Regions from separate parts of the Arthrobacter sp. AG1021 genome, predicted to be linked through region 2. Evidence: riboswitches for the same ligand, from Rfam matches in the RefSeq annotation. Region 2 holds a riboswitch; each other region holds the start of a gene.

Region 1 (3,202 bases), on a different contig from region 2:
ATCAATTTGTCACTGTAGTCCGCTGTGACAAGTATTGTTTTCTTCCGGTGGACGAAATATGGTCGGCGTAATGCTGTTTCTGTGACCTTTTGGATGTACCTGTGAAGAAGTTCTTGTTCCCGTTGTTGACCGGGGTGCTGCTGCTCAGCGCCTGCACCACACCCGTATCCAAGCTCGAAACCGTGGAACAGCAAGGACCTGGAGGATACGACTCGGCTTGGGAAACAGAACAGCATGGCTACGATGAAGACCCCTACGCGAAGTACTACCAGGAAGGCGTGCCGATTTTCTCGGAGCTGCAAACGCAGGTTTTGAGACCCAGTCCGATCTTCGGTGATCTTGATACTCGTGAGGATGTGGACGATTTTTCCATGGGCATTTCGGGATTTTTCCGATCCACGACCGTCACGGATGAAAATGGCGAGCAGGAGGTTACCAACGAATCGACGTCCATGAGCGGAACCGCAGAAGAAGCGGGTGCGTAGAGGGTTGAATTTGGCTGCTGGGGTGTAGGACGCGCAGCCGTGCAGGTATTCATCAACGTAGATTTTCCAGAGATTGGCATGGAGCCAACGTTCGAGATGCCAATGACCTGTAACGTCCCCGCCGCAACCACATACGGCGAGTTTGAGATCGATCGGTCCACCGAGAGCTATTACATTGTGGTCTCCGGTGATCCCGAAACGATTGGATCCTACGAACTCAACCTGTACCGAAGCGATGGCAGGTGAGCGAATGAAGAAAGTGCTGCCTATCCTCGGTGCTGTCATTCTTGCGCTCACGTCGTGCACGACTCCGGTCTCCGAGCTTGGCCCGCTCGATCGGGAACCGCCCAGGGAGCCATCGAACAGTCCGCAATTCCAGCAGCCCGTCGAGGAAATGTCCTCTGAGGAGATCGTCAATCGTCAAGAAGTTGCGCTGCACTACCCGCCGCTGATGTATCTGGCCATGACCGGATTTTTTGCGGACCCTGCTGCCACGGAACGCATGGGATTCTGGCAGGGCGAAATCGAGCAGCGCGGCTACCACGGGTTGGTTGCATGGGCTGCCCAACGCTTTCAATACCAACAGGGCGGAACCCTTGCGCCTGAAGAGTTCTCTTTGGAAACGGATGGCTTGCCGGGCCCGTATCTGATCAAGTACACCTGTTCAGGCTCGGGCCGGACCGACGTTCGAATCAAGGACGGGCCAAAGATGCTGCGGCAAAAAATTGTCCAGTGCTCGACAGATCCGAATGTCGTGGAATTCGAACTTGACGAGAAAAATATCGCGAATCTGGTCATCGAGCTGATCCCGGAGCTCTCGGCTCCGGCGGGTTTTGAAGTCCAGGTCATCCAGTAGCTCCGGAAACACCCGGCGAAGACACGTGTTCGGCCGTCCCGGACGGCTTGTGGTACTAATGGGACGTAGTGACACGGGGTGCCGCCATGCGGCTGAGATAAAACCCGTCGAACCTGATCCAGTTAGCACTGGCGAAGGGAATGTCCTGGATACCTCGATGCCACGCATCTACGCCGGGGTCCCGTTCGCCTTGACACATCTTCAAGGAGTTCGAGCACCATGAACGCACACGCAGCAACCGACACCGCAGCATCCACCACCACCGCACTGCCGCTCAAGGAACAACTGGTGCTGGTCACCGGCGGCGCCCGCGGGCTGGGCGCGGCCATCAGCGCCGCTTTTCTGGACGCCGGGGCGAAGGTCGTCGTCAACTACCGCAGCTCGTCGCAGGCGGCCGAGGAACTTGCCGCCGCATTCCCCGGACAGGCGCTGGCATTGCAGGCCGACGTGCGCGACGCCGCCGGGCTGAAGGACCTGGCCGCCGCCGCGGCCGAGCACTTCGGCCGCCCGATCACCACCTTGGTCAACAACGCGCTGGTGGATTTCTCCTTCAACGCAGATGCCCGTTCCAAGGCAGACGAGCTGTCCGCCGAAGAGCTCACGGCCCAGTTCGCCGGTTCCGTGCTCGCACCTGTCGCCGCGATCCAGGCAGTGCTGCCGAGCATGCGCCAGGCGGGCTTCGGACGCATCGTCAACATCGGCACCAACCTGTTCCAGCACCCAGTGGTCCCGTACCACGACTACACCGCGACCAAGGCGGCGCTGCTCTCGCTGACCCGCACCTTCGCGGACGACCTGGGCCCGGAAGGCATCAACGTCAACATGGTTTCCGGAGGCCTGCTGCGCACCACGGATGCCTCGGCCGCCACTCCTGAAGAGGTCTTCGACCTGATCGCCTCCGGCACCCCGTTGCGCCGGGTGACCTCGCCGGCCGAGCTCGCCGACGCGGTGCTGTTCTTCGCCTCGCCGCTCTCGCGCGGGGTGACCGGACAGAACCTGATCGTCGACGGCGGCCTGGTCAAGGGATGAGCGCATCGAGGAAGCAGGCCCGGTTCAACCTGTTCATCTACGGCGCGGGGCACCACCAGGCGGCCTGGCGGGCGCCGGATTCCCCGGCCGAGCGGCTGGGCGAGACCGGGTACTACGTGGAACTGGCGCAGCTGGCCGAACGCGGCCTGCTGGACGCGGTGTTCCTGGCCGACGGCCAGGCCGTCTCCCCGGAGGCCGCGGCGGCCGGACCGACCTGGTTCTTCGAACCGTTCACGCTGCTGTCCGCGTTGAGCCAGCACACCAGCCGGATCGGCCTGGTCTGCACGGTGTCCTCCAGCTTCTACACCCCGTTCCACGCCGCGCGCATGCTGGCCAGCCTGGACCGGCTCTCCGGCGGCCGGGCCGGCGCCAATGTGGTCACCAGCATGTGGGATACCGAGGCGCAGAACCACGGGCGCGAAACCCTGGGCGACCATGCCTACCGCTACGGCCGCGCCGACGAGTTCATCACGGTGCTGCGGGGGCTGTTCGGATCCTACCCCTCAGCGGCGGTGCGGGCCGACCGCGCAGGCGTGTTCACCGACCCGCGGCAGCTGTCGGCCATCGACCACGCGGGCGAGCACTTCGGTGTGCGCGGGCCGCTGAATATCCCCGACGGGCCGCAAGGCTCCCCGGTGCTGTTCCAGGCAGGGGCCTCCGCCCAGGGGCGCGAGCTCGCGGCGGCCCATGCCGAGGCGATCTACGCGGTGGCCGCCGACCGGCAGATGGCGCTGGACTACGCACAGGACGTGCGGTCCCAGGCCGCCGCGGCCGGGCGCGATCCGCAGGCCCTGGCCATCATGCCGGGGCTGGTCGCCTACGTGGGCCGCAC
Region 2 (3,202 bases):
TCAAGACCCGCGCGGCCGCGCGAATGCCCAAACCCGCCGCACGGCTGCCGCTGTGGACCTATGTCGTTGCCGGACTCCTGATGGCGGCCAGCCTATACTTCCTGCTCTTCCCTCCGCTGGATCCGCTGCGGGGATTTGTCGCGCCGAACCGGTGGATCATTGCCGGGCTGGCCGCGGCACTGCTCGCCGCGCATGCAGGATTCGTCCTGCTCGTCCGCTCCGTGGCGATCCCTTGGCAGGTGGGCGCAGAGGTGGAAATCTGGTATCGGCAGGTGCTTGAAATCCGCTCGCTGCGCGTAGTCGCCGGCGCGTTCGTGGCCATGCCAATGATGGGATACCAGTTGTTCGCCGAATTCTCCCTGTTCGGCCTGCTGGTCTTCTGTGCGCCGGCGGTGCTGGCGCTGCCGCGCCCGCAAGGTTCGATGCGGCCGGAGACCAGTGACGCGGGCCGCCGATGAGCGCCCAGATCACCGTTGACCTGGACTCGGCGCTGCCGCCCTATGAACAGATCCGCGCCCAGGTGGCTTCGCTGATTTCGCTGGGCGAACTGGCCGCCGGGAGCAGGCTGCCCACGGTGCGCGCGCTGGCCGCCGATCTGGGTGTGGCCGCCGGCACCGTGGCCCGCGCCTACAAGGAACTGGAGGCCGAAGGACTGATCTCCTCGCGCCGCCGGGCGGGCACCGTGGTCAATGAGCTGCCAGGGCAGCCAGCGCTGGACGAGCACCTGGTCGAGGCAGTGGACAGGGTCTGGGCGCTGGCCGCGGAGCTGGGGGTGGACGCGGCGACGGTGAAGGCGCTGGTTGCGCGGAGGACGCGATAGCTCGGTAACCCTGTCACCACCGCATCATTTCCCGAGCAGCCGGGATTCGGTTGACGGTGTCCGCCCCTCTTTGTAGGCTCAGCCTAAGCTCACCGCAATGCTTGGAATGGATAACCTGTGGATCCGGTTTCGATTTTGATCGTCTGCGTTTTGGTCATACTTTGCGCGCTGCCGTTTGCCATAGGCGCCATGCGCAGTCTCGACCGACGAGCCGACGACCTCGAAGGATCTGACCCGGAAATCTCCAGGGCACTTCGAGAAGCACGGAAGAATATCGATCGCGGCAGGGGCTACGAAGATCCGAGGCTCTAGCGGCCGGCACGGGCCGGCCAACTTCCAACGGCGTTAAGGATTTGTCCTTGCGAAGATATCTGCGTACCCTCGGGATCAGTGACACGGGGTGTCGGAGAAGCCGACTGAGATGAGACCCGTTGAACCTGAACTAGGTCAAGCTAGCGGAGGGATGTCGCATGACTCTGCCTATTGTTGCCCGCAATTACCGGGAACAATCCCCCTTGGTGTTCTGCCTGACAAACACCGTGGTTACCAACTTCACCGCCAATGTACTGCTGGCTTCCGGCGCGGCCCCGGCCATGACTGACCTGCCCGGGGAAGCCGGGCCGTTCGCCGCGGCCGCCTCGGCCGTGCTGGTCAACCTGGGCACGCCCACCACCGAGCAGCTGCGCGCCATGGAAGAAGCCGTCGACTCGGCGAGCGCCGCAGGCACCCGCTGGGTGCTGGATCCGGTGGCCGTCGGAGCGCTGCCGGTCCGCACGGAATTCGCCCGGCGCATCGTCGCCCGCCGCCCCACTCTGATCCGCGGCAACGCCTCGGAAATCATGGCGCTGGCCGGCTGGGAGTCCTCCGGCCGAGGTGTGGATTCGCTGGACAGCGTGCAGGAAGCCATCGCCGCCGGGCGTGAGCTGGCAGTGAAATACGGTTCGGTGGTCGCGATCTCCGGCGAGGCGGACGCCATCATCGACGCGCAGCGCACCGTGCTGGTGCACACCAACGGCATCGGCCTGACCCGCATCACCGGCGGAGGCTGCGCCCTGGGTGCGGTGTGCGCGGGCATGCTCGCGGTGCATGAGGACCCGTTCGAAGCCGCCGTGGCGGCCCATGGTTACTACGGCCTGGCCGCCGAAAAGGCGCTGGCCGCCAGCTCCGGGCCGGGCAGTTTTGCCGTGGCCTTCCTCGATTCCCTGGCGGCCGTTGAGCCCGCCGCACTTGAGACCCTGAACTGTGAGGAAAAGACCTATGCGTGATCTCGGAGCCTACCTGGTGGCCAACACCGCCAGCTGCAGCCCGCATAGCACCCTTGAGGTGATCGAGGCAGCCGTGGCCGGCGGGATCCAGTGGATCCAGCTGCGCGCCAAGGAGGAAAGCGCCCGCGAGTTCTTCGAGCTGACGCTTGCGGCCGTAAAGCTGACCGAGGGCAAGGCGCAGCTGCTGGTCAACGACCGCATCGACGTATTCCTGGCGGCCCGCGCCGCCGGGGCCGCGGTGGCCGGCATCCACATCGGGCAGAAGGACGTGCCGGTGTCCCTGGCCCGCCAGCTGATCGGCGAGGGCATCATCGGGCTCAGCGCCTCCACGCGGGAGCAGATCGCCCAGGCCAACCTGGATGCCGAGTTCATCGACTACCTGGGTGTTGGCGCGGTGCGCGCCACCCCGACCAAGAAGGACCACCCCACCCCGCTGGGCCTGGACGGCTTCGCGGAACGCACCGGCTGGACCGCGCTGCCCTGCGTGGCCATCGGCGCGGTGACCGCCGATGACGCCGCGGCCATCCGCGCCGGCGGCGGCGCCGGGATGGCCGTGGTGCGCCCGGTCTGCCAGGCAGATGATCCGCGCAGCGCCAGCGCCCAGCTGGTTTCCGCCTGGGAGGCGGCCAGGTGAACATCCTTTCCATCGCGGGCTCCGACCCGTCCGGCGGCGCCGGCATCCAGGCCGATCTGAAGGCCATTGCCGCCAACGGCGGCTACGGCATGGCAGTGATCACGGCGCTGACCGCGCAGAACACCCGCGGGGTCAGCGGAGTGCAGGCCATCGACGGGGATTTCGTCACCGCGCAGCTTGAAACGCTCAGCGCGGATGTGCGCATCGACGCGGTGAAGATCGGCATGCTGGCAAACCAGGAGATCATCGGCGCTGTCGCCGCCTGGCTGGATACCGTCAACGCCCCGGTGGTGCTGGACCCGGTCATGGTGGCCACCAGCGGCGATGCCCTGCTGGAGGACGCCGCCGCGCTGTACCCGCTGCTGGCCCGCGCCACCGTGATCACCCCGAACACCGCCGAGCTCGGCGCGCTGCTCGGCGAAGCCGCCGCGCAGGACTGGGAGCTCGTGCTGGAGCAGGCCCGGCGTCTGGCCTCCGCCCACG
Region 3 (3,202 bases), on a different contig from region 2:
GGGTTGAGTTCAGCGTGATGTCGATGGTCATCGGTGCAGCTCCATTCGGGTCGGTGCAAGTCGTGAAGGGTCGGTGCGGGAAGTTTCAGCTCGGGAAAGTCCTGCCGGGTCCGGCGCACTCCCGCCGCTGAAGCGCGCGGGGTCCACGGCCCGGGCGTGCTCCGCGTGCGGCGGCTGGCCCAGGACCAGGTCCGCGGTCAGCGAGGAGCCGAACGGGGTGAGCAGCACCCCGTGGCGGGAATAGCCGGTGGAGAGCACCATTCCGTCATCCAGCCGCCCGATCAGCGGCCGGTCGTCGGGAGTGCCGGGCCTGGCGCGGGCGATGACCTCGTTCAGCGAGCAGTCGACGATCCCGGGCACCAGGCGGCGGGCGTTGTCCAGCAGCTTGTGCATCTGCCCGATGTTGACCGCCTCGTTGCCGTCCTCGCGGCTGCTGGCGCCCAGCACCAGCGAGCCGTCCGCGCGCGGCACCAGGTAGACCGGGTCGCGATGCACGATCCCGCGCACCGTGTGCGTGAGCAGCCGCGGGCCCGCAGGGCCCTGCAGCCGGAAGATGTCCCCGTAGACCGGGCGCAGCGGAAGTTCCGGCGTCCCGGCTACGGTGCCCAGGCCCGCGGCGAGCACCACCTGGTCCGCCTCGATGATCCGGCCGCTGCCGGTGCGCACCGCGTGGGTGGTCCCGGCACGCTGCAGCAGCTCGACGGCCGGTTCGCGGACCAGCTGGGCGTCCAGGTGCCCGGCCAGGATCGCCACCACGGAGCGCGGGTCGATCTGGTGGTCCCCGGCGCAGCGCACCGCGCCGGCGATGTTGCTGGCCAGCGCCGGTTCCAGCCGGCGGGCGGCGCTGGGCAGCAGGGTCTGCGCGCTGAAGCCCAGGGACGTCTGCAGCTGCACCAGCTCGTGCAGGGCGTCGCGGTCGGCCGGTTCGGCGGCGACCACCAGGGTCGCATTCTCCAGGTAGTCCGGGCGCCGTCCGGTGGCCTGCTCGATGCGCTGCACGAAATCCGGGTAGGCCTGGTTCGAGGCGCCGAGCAGTTCATGCAGGATTCCGTGGCCCCAGGTGGTTTCGGCGGCCGGGGCGAGCATGCCGGCGGCGGCGCGGCTTGCCCCCTGCCCGGAGTCCGGGTCGATGACGGTGACTTCGCAGCCGCGCCAACGCAGTTCGAAGGCGGTGGACAGGCCGATGATCCCGGCCCCGATGATGGCAACGTGCAACGAAGGCACTTCCTTCCTACGGCGGCATGACCCGCATCAGGTGTAGCGGTCGGCTCGGTGCCCTCTCAGCCTGGTCGGTTCAGGCTCCCGCGGAGTTGAAGCGATTATAGGCATGAGCTGCACCACAAATGCCAACTGTGCGCCGCGGGCGCGTCATCTTTGCGCGCGGCGGCGGCGGTCCGGGGGTCCTGGGCGCGTCGTTCCAAGGTGCCGGATGGGTAAATCCTCAAAGATCCATGAATTCATTTGCCCGCGCCCCGGCTCGTAGGGAAGCGTGGCGTGAAGGCGCCCGGAACCGGGCGGCACCGCAACCGGAAGGAGAACACAGTGCTGACACTGACCGATCAGGCCGATGCGATCGTGACCTCGCTGGTCACCAACCAGACGGAGGACACCGAGGCGGGGCTCCGCATCCAGCCCGCCGAGGAGACCGACGGCCAGCAGACCGAGCGTTTCGCCGTGCGGGTCGTCGACGGCCCGCAGCCGGCGGACCAGGTGATCCAGGGCGAGGGCAGCCCCGTCTTCCTCGACGAGCTGGTCACCGACGCCCTGGATGACAAGGTGCTCGACGCGAACGTGGATGCCGAGGGAACCATCACCTTCCAGGTCCTGGCCCAGCGTTAGGCTTGCGCCATCCGCAACCTGGGGCTGGTCCCCGGCGCGGCCGCGCACGCGCAACTGCCCGGGCAGCGCTCGTGCGGATCCGGTCTTCCCGAATCCGCATCCAGAGCCGCTGCACCGGGCAGTTGCATGTTGGCTATGTTGTGATGCGGCGTAGTGACGCGCCGGCTCCCTGCCGGCTTCCCGCCGCGGTTGGATGTCCGCTAGTCGACGATCTCGCTGGCGACCTTGGCCCCCAGCTCAACGGTGCGCGAGACCGTGCAGTACTTGTCATGGGAGAGCTTCACGATGCGCTCGACCATGCCGGCGGCCTTGCGGCCCTCGTCGGTGTCGGGGAACTTCAGGTCGAAAGACATCGTGATGTCGTCCATGCGCCCGGCGCCGTCCTCGTTCAGCTTGTAGCCGCTGGCGGCGACCTCGAACTTCTCCGGTTCGCTGCGCCGGGTGGTGGCCACGTCGACGTCGATGGCCGAGCAGCCGGCGATGGCCGCCAGCAGCAGCTCCACCGGGGTCAGCAGCCCCTCGCCCTGGCCGAACTCCAAACTGGCGCCGCTCTCGGCGCTGGTCGCCCGGTACTTCCTGGATTCGACTCGTTCGACTTTGACTTCACGCAGTTCACGGGTGTTTTCGCTCATGGATCTATCGTGACACGTCCGGGGCGGAAAGCTGGACATGGCGCAGCTGGATCCGGGCCAGCGGGTCGGTGTGCTCGGCTTCCTTTTCAACCTCGAAACCGTGGTCGAGGAAAAACGACAGGGTGCTCGCGTTCTGCCCATTGATCTGGATGCAGGTCGCCGGGCACAGCGTGAGGATGTCCTTCAGCAGCGCGCTGCCCACACCGTGGTGGCGGTCGTGGTGGCGCACCCATAAGAGCTCGATCTGCGTTTGGCTCCAGGCGGCGAAGCCGACGATCTCCTGGCCCAGCTGGGCGATCCTCACCGAGACGCGCTGGGAGTAGACCGCTTCGAGGGCGTTGGCGACGGCGTCCACATCGGCGGCCGAGAGGAAGTCGCGTCCTCCCTCCACCGAGTTGCGCCAAACATCCAGGAGTTCAGGGACTTCCTCCACGCTGGTCCAATTGCGAAGAACGAGCATCTCAGACATTGCCACTCCTCCCAGCTGCGGAATACTCCGCGTGTTGTCTCGTTATTTTCTCCTTGTGAGATGCCACAGAGAAGCACGGATAGGTAACAAGTAACGACTCATCTGCGCCGTAAAAGCGGGCCCGGGGATCTCGGACTGTCACAACTCACGACACAGCGAAGGCAGAAACCGCCTTGGCCCAGCCGGTAATTTCCTCTGCCACAATATCTGGTTGGTCAAGGTGCACGTTGTGCCCCGCCGCAGGAACAACAACGATTTCGGC

The links. A riboswitch is a leader RNA that binds a small molecule or an ion and turns the genes downstream of it on or off. The one in region 2 is predicted to bind thiamine pyrophosphate.
Region 1: it holds a riboswitch for thiamine pyrophosphate, as region 2 does, so the genes downstream of both, DFO58_RS14630 (3-oxoacyl-ACP reductase) here and thiM (hydroxyethylthiazole kinase) in region 2, are expected to answer to the same signal.
Region 3: it holds a riboswitch for thiamine pyrophosphate, as region 2 does, so the genes downstream of both, thiO (glycine oxidase ThiO) here and thiM (hydroxyethylthiazole kinase) in region 2, are expected to answer to the same signal.

What each region holds. Positions count from the first base shown of each region.
Region 1 is NZ_RBLB01000010.1:229,416-232,617, reverse strand. Features, by position in the region: gene DFO58_RS14645 (hypothetical protein) at 102-485, shown strand; gene DFO58_RS14640 (hypothetical protein) at 525-731, shown strand; gene DFO58_RS14635 (hypothetical protein) at 736-1,341, shown strand; TPP riboswitch at 1,406-1,499, shown strand; gene DFO58_RS14630 (3-oxoacyl-ACP reductase) at 1,561-2,370, shown strand; gene DFO58_RS14625 (NtaA/DmoA family FMN-dependent monooxygenase) at 2,367-3,202, shown strand, end outside.
Region 2 is NZ_RBLB01000011.1:14,915-18,116, forward strand. Features, by position in the region: gene DFO58_RS15335 (hypothetical protein) at 1-458, shown strand, start outside; gene DFO58_RS15340 (GntR family transcriptional regulator) at 455-820, shown strand; TPP riboswitch at 1,207-1,301, shown strand; gene thiM (hydroxyethylthiazole kinase) at 1,291-2,085, shown strand; gene thiE (thiamine phosphate synthase) at 2,078-2,719, shown strand; gene thiD (bifunctional hydroxymethylpyrimidine kinase/phosphomethylpyrimidine kinase) at 2,716-3,202, shown strand, end outside.
Region 3 is NZ_RBLB01000006.1:407,881-411,082, reverse strand. Features, by position in the region: gene thiS (sulfur carrier protein ThiS) at 1-31, opposite strand, end outside; gene thiO (glycine oxidase ThiO) at 28-1,224, opposite strand; TPP riboswitch at 1,212-1,316, opposite strand; gene DFO58_RS02165 (Fe-S cluster assembly protein HesB) at 1,543-1,839, shown strand; gene DFO58_RS02160 (OsmC family protein) at 2,040-2,471, opposite strand; gene DFO58_RS02155 (GNAT family N-acetyltransferase) at 2,476-2,940, opposite strand; gene DFO58_RS02150 (alpha/beta hydrolase) at 3,086-3,202, opposite strand, start outside.